Regions from separate parts of the Streptomyces sp. NPDC048295 genome, predicted to be linked through region 1. Evidence: riboswitches for the same ligand, from Rfam matches in the RefSeq annotation. Region 1 holds a riboswitch; the other holds the start of a gene.
The links. Region 1 has a riboswitch for glycine ahead of gcvT (glycine cleavage system aminomethyltransferase GcvT). Riboswitches for the same ligand answer to the same signal wherever they lie in the genome.
Positions count from the first base shown of each region.

Region 2: linked by a shared signal. The riboswitch ahead of gcvP (aminomethyl-transferring glycine dehydrogenase) and the one ahead of gcvT (glycine cleavage system aminomethyltransferase GcvT) in region 1 are both predicted to bind glycine.

Region 1 covers NZ_JBEZLL010000040.1:61,417-68,195, forward strand. The annotation lists gene AB0D53_RS38040 (ABC transporter permease) at 1-776, opposite strand, end outside; gene AB0D53_RS38045 (enhanced serine sensitivity protein SseB C-terminal domain-containing protein) at 1,213-1,992, opposite strand; gene AB0D53_RS38050 (enhanced serine sensitivity protein SseB) at 2,162-2,932, opposite strand; gene AB0D53_RS38055 (AAA family ATPase) at 2,969-3,664, opposite strand; glycine riboswitch at 3,824-3,921, shown strand; gene gcvT (glycine cleavage system aminomethyltransferase GcvT) at 4,062-5,177, shown strand; gene gcvH (glycine cleavage system protein GcvH) at 5,247-5,624, shown strand; gene glyA (serine hydroxymethyltransferase) at 5,645-6,779, shown strand, end outside.
Region 2 covers NZ_JBEZLL010000036.1:63,539-70,317, reverse strand. The annotation lists gene AB0D53_RS36640 (MerR family transcriptional regulator) at 105-722, shown strand; gene AB0D53_RS36635 (DNA polymerase IV) at 789-2,249, shown strand; gene AB0D53_RS36630 (PRC-barrel domain-containing protein) at 2,174-2,542, opposite strand; glycine riboswitch at 2,656-2,752, shown strand; gene gcvP (aminomethyl-transferring glycine dehydrogenase) at 2,947-5,832, shown strand; gene AB0D53_RS36620 (DUF5999 family protein) at 5,920-6,126, opposite strand; gene AB0D53_RS36615 (hypothetical protein) at 6,441-6,779, opposite strand, start outside.

The DNA of each region.
Region 1 (6,779 bases):
AGCGTCGCGTAGACGGTGATCGGCGCCACCAGGTTGGGCAGCAGTTCGCGGAAGAGGATGTGTGTCCGTCCGCCGCCGAGGCTGCGCGCGGCCTCCACGTACTCGCGCTCGCGCATCGAGAGGGTCTGCCCGCGGACGATGCGTCCCACGTACGGCCAGCCGAAGAAGCCGATGACGGCGACCAGTACGGCGATGCGTACGCCGCTGCCGGTCAGTCCGAGCAGATCGTCGGGGAGGACCGAGACCAGGGAGATGATGAAGAGGAGCTGCGGGAAGGACAGCAGCACGTCCATGATCCGGCTGATCAGCGCGTCCACCCAGCCGCCGAAGTAGCCGGCGATGATCCCGAAGAGGGTGCCGAGGGCCACGGCGACCACGGCCGCCAGGAACGCCACGAGCAGCGAGATCCGGGCGCCGTAGACGATCCGGCTGAAGACGTCGCGCCCCTTGTTGGGCTCGACGCCGAAGAGGTAGTCGCCGCTCACGCCGCCGAGGTCGCCGGTGGGGAGATTGGTCAGCGGGTCGAGCATGTCCTGGTGGAACTCGTTGGGAGGGTGTCCCAGCAGTCCGACGATGAGGGGCGCGAAGATCGCCACCACGGCCAGGACGAGGACAACGATGCCACCCGTCAGAGCGACTCTGTCCTGCTTCAGGCGATTCCAGGCGATCTGCTTGAGAGACCGTCCCTCGACCTTCTTCACCCCGGAGTCGACTGCGGGACCGTCGGCCGCGACCGGATCCGCTTCCGTGGTCGGCTCGTGCAGTGGTGCCGTCATCGTGGCAAGGACCCCTCTCAACCGGCGGTGGCCGGGCCGAACTGGCCGCTGTGGCGGCGCGATCAGTCAGTCGTACACAGAGGCGGCGACACGCCCTTGCTGCGGGAGTCTTCATTGCCGTCACTACAGGTAGCCAGACCGACAGGCGAATGGATGCCTAACCGTGATGCGGCCCGGGGTGTTCCGTTATCCGGACGGATGTGAACGCCCCCCGAACACAGGTCAGTTGAGGCGGAAGAGGGACAGGAGCACAGATTCGCTGCGCTTTCCCCACCAGATGTGCCCAGCCCGGAAATCTCGGACATGAGAGGCGGGTTGAGACACCGGGCGGATGAACGTGCGGCCACATGCGGGCAGTTGGTGTCTTACGGTCGCGTTACGGGAGTCGGGTACGTAAACGCGCATTCCGGACCCCGGGCCGGGAGGCCCGGAAGGGTCAGTACGTGCCCTGCGGCGGGTAGCCGTAGCCGGCGGCGGGGGCCACCGGGGCGTGCGCCTCGCGGTCGTAGAACGGGCGGGCGTTGGCGCGCAGCCACATCGCGACCGGGTCGTACTCGTCGGACATGGCGACGGTGGAGACGGGCAGCCCGTCCGGGACGGCGGAGATCGACTGCTGCATCATCGCGCGCGCCGCGTCCACCGAGGGCGGGCTCGTGTCGTAGAGGTCGAGGCCGATGGCGAGGTAGGGGACCCCGAGCGCGGGCTGCACCCACGCGCGGCGCAGCGAGCGGATCGCGGGGGTGTGGTGGGCGTTCTGCGCGAGCAGGGCGTAGAACTGAGGGATCTCGATGGCCGGCTCGGTGAGCCGGAGCGGGCCCGCGGGCATCCGGTCTAGCCCGGTGGCGATCCGGCGCAGATCCAGCCAGGGAATGCCCACGCCGCCGCCCGGGGCGTGCGGGTTGAGCCAGATCCCCCAGCGGTCGGGGAAGAGGGCGCGGGCGATGTCCAGGCCGCCGACCAGTTCATGGGCGCGGTTCCAGCCGCTGGCGGAGAGCTCCTGGGCGGAGGTCACACAGGGGGCGTAGCCGAGGCCGTCGACCTCCATGTTCCCGTACTGGGCGTCGGGCGAGCCAGCCTGGCCGTGCCAGAGGAGCATCCAGATCCGGCCGTTCGCGAGGGCCGTCAGCAGTGCCTCGTACGCGTCGTAGCGCCCGGGCGTCACTTGGCGCAGCATGTGCTCGACCTGCCCGGCCGCCGCGGTGCCTGACGCACTCACCTGGTCCCGCCCCTCTTCGATCCACTGTGTCGGCCGGCCGCTCCCGGGCACACGGGTGCGGCATGATGCCGAGGCACCAGCCATCAAACCAGCTTATGCGCCGGTCCTGACACCGACTTGACGCCATGGGGCGAAGCGGTGTTCCCCACCGGTGGGCGCAGCGCCGGGGCTACCGGCCCGCCCGCTGGTAGAACGGCTGGACCTTGTCCCGCATCCAGTCGCCGACCGGGTCCTGTGCCACATCGAGCAGGACGAGGTTGACCGGCCAGGGTACCTCGGCCCGTCCCAGGGCACGGCCGAGGGCGTCCATCGGGGCGTTGCGCCCCGCGCCGTCCCAGGTGGAGAACTCGACGCCGACGAAGAGGACGGGGTCGCCGCCCTCGATGCTGGCCAGCGCCCGCCGGGCGGAGAGCACGACACCGCTCTCCTCGAACTCGCCGGCCGCCGCGGCGAGGAAGTCGACGGGCTCCTCCTTCCAGTCCGGTTCGTACAGCCGGACCCTGCCGCCGCCGTCCGGGCCGTCCAGCGGGGTACGTCCGGCCCGGCAGAGTTCGGCCACGGCGGGGGGCGGCAGCGGCATCCCGACCGCGCCGCCGGGGTTCACGGCGATGCCGAGCTGCGGGGGCAGGCCGCGGGCGAAGTCACGGGCGGGCGCGACGGTGAAGGACAGCTGGGTGCCGACGCAGGCGAGGAACTGCTGCTCGGAGCTGAACACGGGGACGTACGCGGCGCCCTCGATCTCCAGCGTCGGCAGGTCCAGGTCCGCCGAGTCGGGTCCGCCGCCGTTGGGCAGGGGCACCCAGACCTGGCTGCGTCCGAGCACCTCGACGAGCCGTCCGCCCGCCTCCGGGACGCCCACCGAGGCCGTCAGTACCTCTTCGAGCTCATTGGCCGGCCATCCGCCCTGCGGATGGGACCGGACCTGTGCCGGGATGTCCACTGCTCCCCCTCGTCGCCCACGCTTTCCGGCAGAAGATTAACGCCCGGCCCCGGGCCTGCGGTCCGTGAAGGCGATCCGGCCGACCCGTCCCGCCGCCTCCCGGTCCAGGAGCACCGCCGAAGCGCAGCCGTGCGGCAGCAGGCCCGTCTCGGCCGCCCGCAGCAGCCTGCCCACGGCTCTGCGATGCCGGGCGAAGGCGTATCCCGATACGCCCCGTCCGCGCTCGCGCTGGCCTTCCCTGGCGGTCTGCGGTGTGACGTCGAGCAGGACGAGATGCAGGACCCGGCCCCGGCGCCGGGCGTCACGGGCCAGCCAGCCGCGGACCCACGCCTGCGTCCCGCAGTCGTGGACGACGACGGACTCCCCGGAGCGCAGCACCCGCCACAGCCCCCAGTAGTGGGCGGCGCGGACGAGCGGGCGGTAGAGGGCGTACGGAAGTAAGCGGGGCATGATCCGCGCCCAGCGGTCACGGGTGTCCTGGGAGTCGACGGCGTGCGCCGTCGTCACCGCCCGCCTGATGAGCGTCGACTTCCCGCTGCCGGGCAGCCCGGAGACCACCACCACGTCGCCCGGTGCGAAGCGCAGGCCGCTCGGGCTGCGCCCGGACCGCTCCCGCAGATCCCGCACCACGGGCGCGTGCACGCCGGACGCCTCCCGCGCCGGGACCCCCGGTTGTGCGGGCATCGCGCCGTGCGCGACCCCTGCCGTCGTCGCGTACCGCTGCAACGTCATCGCCCTCCCCCTGTCGGCTCACCCCACGTATGCCCCTGAAGTGTAAAGAAAAGGTAATGCGGCACAACCGTCCACGCCGTTGATTTCCCACGGGGGACCGGGGCTCCACTCCGGCGCGATGCGTGCGATGATGACCCGGCCAACTGCATAAAGGCCGCTTGAATCCGCGCGGGAGAGTTCCGGTCACTTCGTGTGCCGGGCGCCGAAGGAGCAAGTTCCTCCCTTGAATCTCTCAGGCCCCGTACCGCGTGGATGAGGCAGATCTGAAAAGCGGGCCGCTTCGCGGCTCCACCCAAGGTGCAAGCCGAACCCCTCCGGGGCTCTCGGCGAACCTCTCAGGTTCCGATGACAGATGGGGAGGGATCGTCCTCGTCGTCATGCCCCGGGAGTCATATCCATGAGCACCGCCCCACGCCTCACCGCCCTCGATGCCCTACACCGTTCGCTGGGCGCGACCATGACCGACTTCGCGGGCTGGGACATGCCCCTGCGGTACGCCAGCGAGCGCGACGAGCACAACGCGGTGCGCACCCGGGCCGGTCTCTTCGACCTGTCGCACATGGGCGAGATCACCGTCACCGGTCCCGGGGCCGCGGCCTTCCTGAACTTCGCGCTGGTCGGCAACATCGGCACGGTCGCCGTGGGCCGCGCCCGCTACACGATGATCTGCGCCGAGGACGGCGGCATCCTGGACGACCTGATCGTCTACCGGCTGGGCGAGACCGAGTACATGGTGGTCGCCAACGCCGGCAACGCCCAGATCGTGCTGGACGCGCTGACGGCGCGGGCCGAGGGCTTCGACGCCGAGGTGCGCGACGACCGCGACGCGTACGCGCTGCTCGCCGTCCAGGGCCCGGAGTCCCCCGCGATCCTGGCCGCCGTCACCGACGCCGACCTGGACGGCCTGAAGTACTACGCCGGTCTGCCCGGCACCGTCGCCGGTGTCCCCGCGCTGATCGCCCGTACCGGCTACACCGGCGAGGACGGCTTCGAGCTGTTCGTCGCCCCCGTCCACGCCGAGCAGCTCTGGAAGGCGCTGACCGAGGCGGGCGCCTCCCGCGGCCTGATCCCGTGCGGGCTCTCCTGCCGCGACACGCTGCGCCTGGAGGCGGGCATGCCGCTGTACGGGCACGAGCTGACCACGGCGCTGACCCCGTTCGACGCCGGTCTCGGCCGGGTCGTGAAGTTCGAGAAGGAGGGCGACTTCGTCGGCCGCAAGGCCCTTGAGGCCGCCGCCGGGCGCGCCGAGACCGCACCGCCGCGCAAGCTGGTCGGGCTCGTCGCCGAGGGCCGCCGGGTGCCGCGCGCCGGCTTCCCGGTCGTCGCCGCCGGCGAGGTCATCGGCGAGGTCACCTCGGGCGCCCCCTCGCCCACCCTGGGCAAGCCGATCGCCATGGCGTACGTCGACGCGGCGCACGCCACGCCCGGTACCGAGGGCGTCGGAGTGGACATCCGGGGCAGCCACGAGCCGTACGAGGTCGTGGCGCTGCCGTTCTACAAGCGCCAGAAGTGACGCAGTCGCGTCTCACACCGTAAGACCACCGTTCATCAGCACTCCCCCGCGTACAGGAGAATTCAGGTCATGAGCAACCCCCAGCAGCTGCGTTACAGCAAGGAGCACGAGTGGCTGTCGGCCGTCGAGGACGGTGTGGCCACGATCGGTATCACCGAGTACGCGGCCAACGCCCTCGGCGACGTCGTCTACGCCCAGCTCCCCGAGGTCGGTGACACGGTGACCGCGGGCGAGACCTGTGGCGAGCTGGAGTCGACCAAGTCGGTGAGCGACCTGTACTCCCCGGTGACCGGCGAGATCACCGAGGCGAACCAGGACGTCGTGGACGACCCGTCGCTGGTGAACTCCGCTCCCTTCGAAGGCGGCTGGCTGTTCAAGGTACGCGTCGCGGAGGAGCCGGTGGACCTGCTCTCCGCCGACGAGTACACCGAGTTCTCCGGCAACTAAAGACCCCAAGGGACCACCTGATGTCGCTTCTCAACTCCTCCCTCCATGAGCTGGACCCGGACGTCGCCGCCGCTGTCGACGCCGAGCTCCACCGCCAGCAGTCCACCCTCGAAATGATCGCCTCGGAGAACTTCGCTCCGGTCGCGGTCATGGAGGCCCAGGGCTCCGTCCTGACCAACAAGTACGCCGAGGGCTACCCCGGCCGCCGCTACTACGGCGGCTGCGAGCACGTCGACGTCGTCGAGCAGATCGCCATCGACCGCATCAAGGCGCTGTTCGGCGCCGAGGCCGCGAACGTCCAGCCGCACTCCGGTGCGCAGGCCAACGCCGCCGCGATGTTCGCGCTGCTCAAGCCGGGCGACACGATCATGGGCCTGAACCTGGCCCACGGCGGTCACCTGACCCACGGCATGAAGATCAACTTCTCCGGCAAGCTCTACAACGTGGTCCCGTACCACGTCGACGAGACCGGCGTCGTGGACATGGCCGAGGTCGAGCGTCTGGCCAAGGAGTCCAAGCCGAAGCTGATCGTCGCCGGCTGGTCCGCGTACCCGCGTCAGCTGGACTTCGCCGCCTTCCGCCGCATCGCGGACGAGGTCGGCGCGTACCTGATGGTCGACATGGCGCACTTCGCGGGCCTGGTGGCCGCGGGCCTGCACCCCAACCCGGTGCCGCACGCCCATGTCGTCACGACCACCACGCACAAGACCCTCGGCGGTCCGCGCGGTGGCGTCATCCTGTCGACGCAGGAGCTCGCCAAGAAGATCAACTCCGCGGTCTTCCCGGGCCAGCAGGGCGGCCCGCTGGAGCACGTGATCGCGGCCAAGGCGGTCTCGTTCAAGGTCGCGGCGACCGAGGAGTTCAAGGAGCGCCAGCAGCGCACCCTGGACGGCGCCCGCATCCTCGCCGAGCGCCTGGTCCAGCCGGACGTCACCGAGGTCGGTGTCTCCGTGCTGTCCGGCGGTACGGACGTCCACCTGGTCCTCGTCGACCTGCGCAACTCCGAGCTGGACGGCCAGCAGGCCGAGGACCGGCTGCACGAGCTGGGCATCACGGTCAACCGGAACGCCATCCCGAACGACCCGCGTCCGCCGATGGTCACCTCCGGTCTGCGCATCGGTACGCCCGCCCTGGCGACCCGCGGTTTCCGGACCG
Region 2 (6,779 bases), on a different contig from region 1:
CACCCTCAGGGTGATTATCACTCGGCGTGCCGAGTGTGGCGATCGTTGACGCACCCCGAGTGACTGCCTACCTTCGAGATGGCAGGTCAAGGACGGAGGTCGGCGTGAGAAGCAGCGGCGACGGTACGGCAGCGGGTGGGCCGTATCCGCAGCAGGGGAGTACAGCCGACCACACCATCATGCAACCGGTTCAACCGGCGGCGGTGGCGGGGGGCGGAGTGGCATCGGCCAACGACATCGGCTACCGGGGGCCGACCGCCTGTGCGGCTGCCGGGATCACCTACCGGCAGCTCGACTACTGGGCGCGCACGGGGCTGGTGGAACCGAGCGTGCGTCCCGCGTACGGGTCCGGCACGCAGCGGCTCTACAGCTTCCGGGACGTCGTTCTTCTGAAGATCGTGAAGCGCTTCCTGGACACGGGCGTGGCGCTTCAGAACATCCGCACCACGGTCCAGCACCTGCGGGCCCGGGGATTCCAGGACCTGGAGCGGATGACGCTGATGAGCGACGGGGCGACGGTCTACGAGTGCTCCTCGCCCGACGAGGTCGTCAGCCTGCTCCAGGGTGGTCAGGGGGTCTTCGGCATCGCGGTGGGCGTGGTGTGGCAGGACGTCGACGTCGCCCTCTCGCAGCTGCACGGCGAGCGGGTGGACACCGGCGAGACCCTCATCGGGAACAACCCCACCGATGAGCTCGCGCGGCGGCGCAACCGCGCGGGCTGACCCCGGTCCGCCGCACGGGCCCCGGGGCGCGGTGATTGTCAGTGCCGTAGGGCAGCATCGATTGATGTGAGAGCCGCGCCCACCATCCTGCATCTGGACATGGATGCCTTCTACGCCTCTGCGGAGCAGGCGGCGAAGCCGAGCCTGCGCGGCAAGCCGGTCGTGGTGGGCGGGCTGGGGCCGCGCGGAGTCGTCGCCACCGCGTCGTACGAGGCGCGACGCTTCGGGGTGCATTCGGCGATGCCCATGGCGCAGGCCCGGCGGCTCGCACCCAACGCGGCGTATCTGGTGCCCCGCTTCCAGCTCTACCGATCGGTGAGCGACCAGGTGATGGCGCTCCTGGGGCGGCTCTCCCCGCTGGTGGAGCCGCTCAGCCTGGACGAGGCCTTCGTCGACCTGGAGGCCGGTGGGACGGCCGATGACGCGGCTTCGGCACTGGAGATCGGTGAGCAGCTGCGTACGGCCATCCGAGCGGTCACCGGGCTCACCGGCTCGGTCGGACTCGCCGGTTCCAAGATGCTGGCCAAGATCGCTTCGGAGGAGGCGAAGCCGAACGGTCTGCTGCTCATCGAGCCGGGTACGGAACGGGCCCTGCTCGCGCCCATGCCGGTGCGGATCCTGCCCGGTGTCGGGCCGGCGACGGCGGACCATCTGCGCCGTGCCGGGATGACCACGGTCGACGACTTGGTCGAGGCGGGTGAGGACGAGCTCGTACGCCTGCTGGGGAAGGCGCACGGCAGCTCGCTCCACCGGATGGCGTTCGGGTACGACGACCGGCCGGTGGTCGCGGAGCGGGACGCGAAGTCGGTGTCGGTCGAGGACACCTTCGACGCCGATCTGCACGACCGGGTGCGGATCCGGACGGAGGTCGAGCGACTGGCCGACCGGTGCGTCCAGCGGCTGCGGGGCGCGGGGCGGTCCGGTCGGACGGTGGTGCTGAAGGTGCGCCGGTACGACTTCTCGACGCTCACGAGGTCCGAGACGCTCCGTGGACCCACGGACGACCACACGGTGGTCCGTGAGGCCGCCGCACGCCTCCTGGAGGCCGTGGACACCACCGGAGGCGTCCGGCTCCTGGGAGTGGGTGTGACGGGGCTCGCCGACTACACGCAGGAGGATCTTTTCGCCCAGGCCGCCGGTGAGCAGGCCGCGACCGAGGAAGCGGCCGAAGCCGCGGCACCGGCCGGGGACGACACGGCCGGGCCACCGGACGATTCCGGAGCGGAGGACCGGGAGACCCCCGGACAGCGTGCTGACCGGCGCTGGCCCGCCGGGCACGACGTACGCCATGACACATACGGCCATGGCTGGGTGCAGGGCAGCGGCGTCGGCCGGGTGACGGTGCGGTTCGAGGAGCCCGAGTCGGCGCCCGGACGGGTGCGTACGTTCCGGATCGACGACCCGGAGCTCCGGACCGCCGACCCGCTGCCCCTGGTGCAGGACCCGGTGGACTACTCGTCCTGGCCGGCCAGTCTGCCGAAGTCCCTGTCCGGGCCGGCCGGCCCGGACAGGGAGTCCAGACCGTAGTGCCGGTAGAGCTGGAGCTCTTGTTCCGGTGAGAGATGGCGGCCGACGCCGAAATCGGGCGCGTCCCTGATCAGCGCGCGGTCGAAGGGGATGCGGAGCGAATCCTCCACGAATTCGCTGGGTTCCAGCGGGACGAACGCGTCCCGGCTGAAGAGTCCGGTACGTACGGCAGCCCACTCGGGCACTCCGGTCGCGTCGTCGAGATACACCTCGTCCACGGTCCCGATCTTGGTGCCCTTGCGGTCGAACGCCTTGCGGCCGATCAGGCTGCGCGGATCGATGTCGGTCTGCACGGTCCCTCCCACTGGTCGCGGCTACTCCACAAGCACTACAAAAGGGCAGATCGGAGTGGTTGGCCACTCGAGAAATCAGCCATGACCCCCGCTGGTAGGCTGGTGATGGCCGCTGACCCCGTGCGGGAGAGTCCTCCGGAGCTGATCCGAAGGCGCCGAAGGAGCAAATCCTCCCCGGAATCTCTCAGGCCCCCGTACCGCACGGACGAGGTCACTCTGGAAAGCAGGGCGGGTCACGTGCGGCCGAGTGCCGGTGCGAGTCCCTTCCTCACCGACGGTGAAAGCCGGTACGCCGCAGGGCGCGCCGGTGAAGCTCTCAGGTCGAGATGACAGAGGGGGAGGCCGTTCGGGCACCCGCGCCGTGGTGCCCCTCGCAGGTCGTGACAGACCAGGAGGCCTCCACCATGACCCCCCGTCGCACCCCGCTCTCCCAGCTGGAGCAGGGCATTCCGTTCGAGCAGCGCCATATCGGCCCCGATGCCGAGGCGCAGTCGAAGATGCTCGCCCAGCTCGGTTACGGCTCGCTGGACGAGCTGACCGCGGCCGCGGTGCCCGATGTCATCAAGAGCACGGAGGCACTCGGACTGCCGGCCGCCCGTACCGAGGCCGAGGTGCTGGCCGAGCTGCGCGCGCTCGCGGACCGCAACCAGGTGCTGGCCCCGATGATCGGGCTCGGCTACTACGGCGCCTTCACCCCGCCGGTGATCCTTCGCAACGTCATGGAGAACCCCGCCTGGTACACGGCCTACACGCCGTACCAGCCGGAGATCTCGCAGGGCCGACTGGAGGCGCTGCTCAACTTCCAGACGATGGTCGCCGAGCTGACCGGGCTGCCCACCTCCGGCGCCTCCCTGCTGGACGAGGGCACCGCGGCCGCCGAGGCCATGGCGCTCTCGCGGCGCGTCGGCAAGGTGAAGGGCGGCGTCTTCCTGATCGATGCCGACGCCCTGCCGCAGACGATCGCGGTCATCGAGACCCGCGCCGAGCCGACCGGTGTCGAGGTCGTCGTCGCCGACCTGTCCGACGGCATCCCGGCGGAGATCGCCGAGCGTGGTGTCTTCGGCGTCCTGGTGCAGTACCCGGGTGCGTCCGGGGAAGTGCGGAACATCGCGCCCGTCATCGAGCAGGCCCATGAGCTGGGCGCGATCGTCACGGTCGCCGCGGACCTGCTGGCCCTGACCCTGCTCGCCTCGCCCGGTGACCTGGGCGCGGACATCGCGGTCGGCACCACCCAGCGCTTCGGTGTGCCGATGGGCTTCGGCGGACCGCACGCCGGGTTCATGGCCGTACGCGAGAAGTTCGCCCGCAGCCTTCCGGGCCGCCTCGTCGGTGTCTCCGTCGACGCGGACGGCAACAAGGCCTACCGGCTGGCCCTGCAGACCCGCGAGCAGCACATCCGCCGCGAGAAGGCCACCAGCAACATCTGCACCGCCCAGGTGCTGCTCGCGGTCATGGCCGGCATGTACGCGGTCTACCACGGCCCGGACGGGCTGCGGACGATCGCCGGGCGCACCCACCGCTACGCGACGATCCTGGCCGAGGGCCTGCGCGCCTCCGGCATCGACGTCGTGACCGGCGCCCACTTCGACACCCTCACCGTGCGCGTCCCGGGCAAGGCCGCCGGCGTCGTCGCCGACGCCCGCGAGCGCGGGGTCAACCTGCGGCTCGTCGACGCCGACCTGATCTCCATCGCCTGCGACGAGACCACCACGCGTACGCAGATCGCCGCCGTCTGGGCCGCCTTCGGCGCCGACGGGGACATCGAGGGGCTGGACGCCACCGTCGCCGAGGCGCTGCCCGAGGGCCTGCTGCGCTCCGACGAGATCCTCACCCACCCGGTCTTCCACCAGCACCGCTCCGAGACCGCGATGCTGCGCTACCTGCGCAGGCTCGCCGACCGGGACTACGCACTGGACCGCGGCATGATCCCGCTCGGCTCCTGCACCATGAAGCTGAACGCGACCACCGAGATGGAGTCGATCACCTGGCCCGAGTTCGGCGCGCTGCACCCCTTCGCCCCGGCCGAGCAGGCGGAGGGCTTCCTCACTCTCATCCGCGAGCTGGAGGAGCGCCTCGCCGAGATCACCGGGTACGACGCGGTCTCCATCCAGCCGAACGCGGGCTCGCAGGGCGAGTTCGCGGGCCTGCTGGCCGTACGGGCGTACCACCGGGCCAACGGTGACGAGCAGCGCACCATCTGCCTCATCCCGTCCTCCGCGCACGGCACCAACGCGGCCAGCGCCGTGATGGCGGGCATGAAGGTCGTCGTGGTCAAGACCGCCGACGACGGCGAGGTCGACATAGAGGACCTCCGCGCCAAGATCGAGAAGCACCGCGACGAGCTCGCCGTGCTCATGATCACGTACCCTTCGACGCACGGAGTGTTCGAGGAGCACGTCGCCGACATCTGTGCCGAGGTGCACGACGCCGGCGGTCAGGTGTACGTCGACGGTGCCAACCTCAACGCGCTGGTGGGCCTCGCCAGGCCGGGCCGGTTCGGCGGCGACGTCTCGCACCTGAACCTGCACAAGACCTTCTGCATCCCGCACGGCGGCGGCGGCCCCGGCGTCGGTCCGGTCGGGGTGCGTGCGCACCTCGCGCCCTACCTGCCGAACCACCCGCTCCAGCCCTCCGCGGGCCCCGAGACCGGCGTCGGACCGATCTCGGCCGCACCGTGGGGCTCGGCCGGTATCCTTCCCATCTCCTGGGCGTACGTGCGCCTGATGGGCGGGGAGGGACTGAAGCGCGCGACGCAGGTCGCTGTCCTCGCGGCGAACTACATCGCCAAGCGTCTGGAACCGCACTACCCGATCCTGTACAACGGCCCGGCCGGTCTGGTCGCGCACGAGTGCATCGTGGACCTGCGGCCCATCTCCAAGGCGACCGGCGTCAGCGTCGACGACATCGCCAAGCGGCTGATCGACTACGGCTTCCACTCGCCGACCATGTCGTTCCCGGTCGCCGGGACGCTGATGATCGAGCCGACCGAGAGCGAGAACCTCGCGGAGCTCGACCGGTTCTGCGACACGATGATCGCCATTCGGGGCGAGGTCGAGAAGGTGGCCTCCGGCGAGTGGAGCGCGGACGACAACCCGCTGCACAACGCTCCGCACACCGCGGCGATGCTGGGCGGGGAGTGGAAGCACGAGTACAGCCGCGAGGAGGCGGTCTTCCCGGCCGGAGTCTCGGCCGCCGACAAGTACTGGCCGCCGGTGCGCCGGATCGACGGCGCCTTCGGCGACCGCAACCTCGTCTGCTCCTGCCCGCCGCTGGACGAGTACGACAACTGAGCGATGAGCATGACCGTGTGACGCGGACATGCGTCGGGGCCGGTTCGGACAATTCTCCGGGCCGGCCCCAGCTCGTACCGGCCGCGGTCAGGCGGCCCTCATCACCCGGTCGGTCCCCAGGGGCCGGTGCGGAGCGATGATCTGACCGTCCGGGAGCAGCTCACCGGTGTCCTCGAAGAGCAGGACTCCGTTGCACAGCAGGCTCCAGCCCTGTTCCGGGTGGTGTGCCGTCAGGCGGGCGGCCTCCCGGTCGGCTGAGTCGGCGGTCGGGCATGGTGGCTGGTGCTGGCACATGGCTGGGTTCTTTCGCTGCGTTGTAGTGAATGTCCTGCGGCTGGATGAGGTGTTCATGGCCGCCCCCCGTATCGATCGGTCCGGTCCCAGTGTTGCCCCACGGGCGTCAATCCGCAGGGATTTCGCAGCAGCACTTCTCCTTACCCGGAGGACGCGTCACCCGCGCGGACGGTTCACCGTAATTGCACTGTCCCTTCGGGTGGTTCGGGGTGGTCGGTACGGGCTAGTCCGGACGGGTACGGAGTGCGCCCCCAGCACTGTGCCCCGCGACCGGGTACGGCGGCGGGGCACAGGACAGGTGCGGGGTCCGGGTCTCAGGCCGGTGATCCGAGCAGGGGGCCGGGGCCGGGGGTGATGCGCAGCGTCATCACGCGGAGCAGATCGGCGACCCGGTGCGGGCGGTGTGCCGCGATACCCGGTGGGGCGGGAGCCAGCGGAACCAGAAGGTCGGCGGGGGCCAGCGCCCCGCCGGAGGCGTCGGCCTCGATGTCGCCGTGCAGCCACAACGCCAGCATGTAGAGCTCCGGGATGGACAGCAGCCGCGGCTGGTAGGGCGCTGTCACCGTCTCGGCCTGGCGCAGGGCGAGTTCGGTCGAGGCGATGTACGGGCCCTCGAAGAAGTGCGAGAAGGCCCAGCCGTCCGGGGTGAGCAT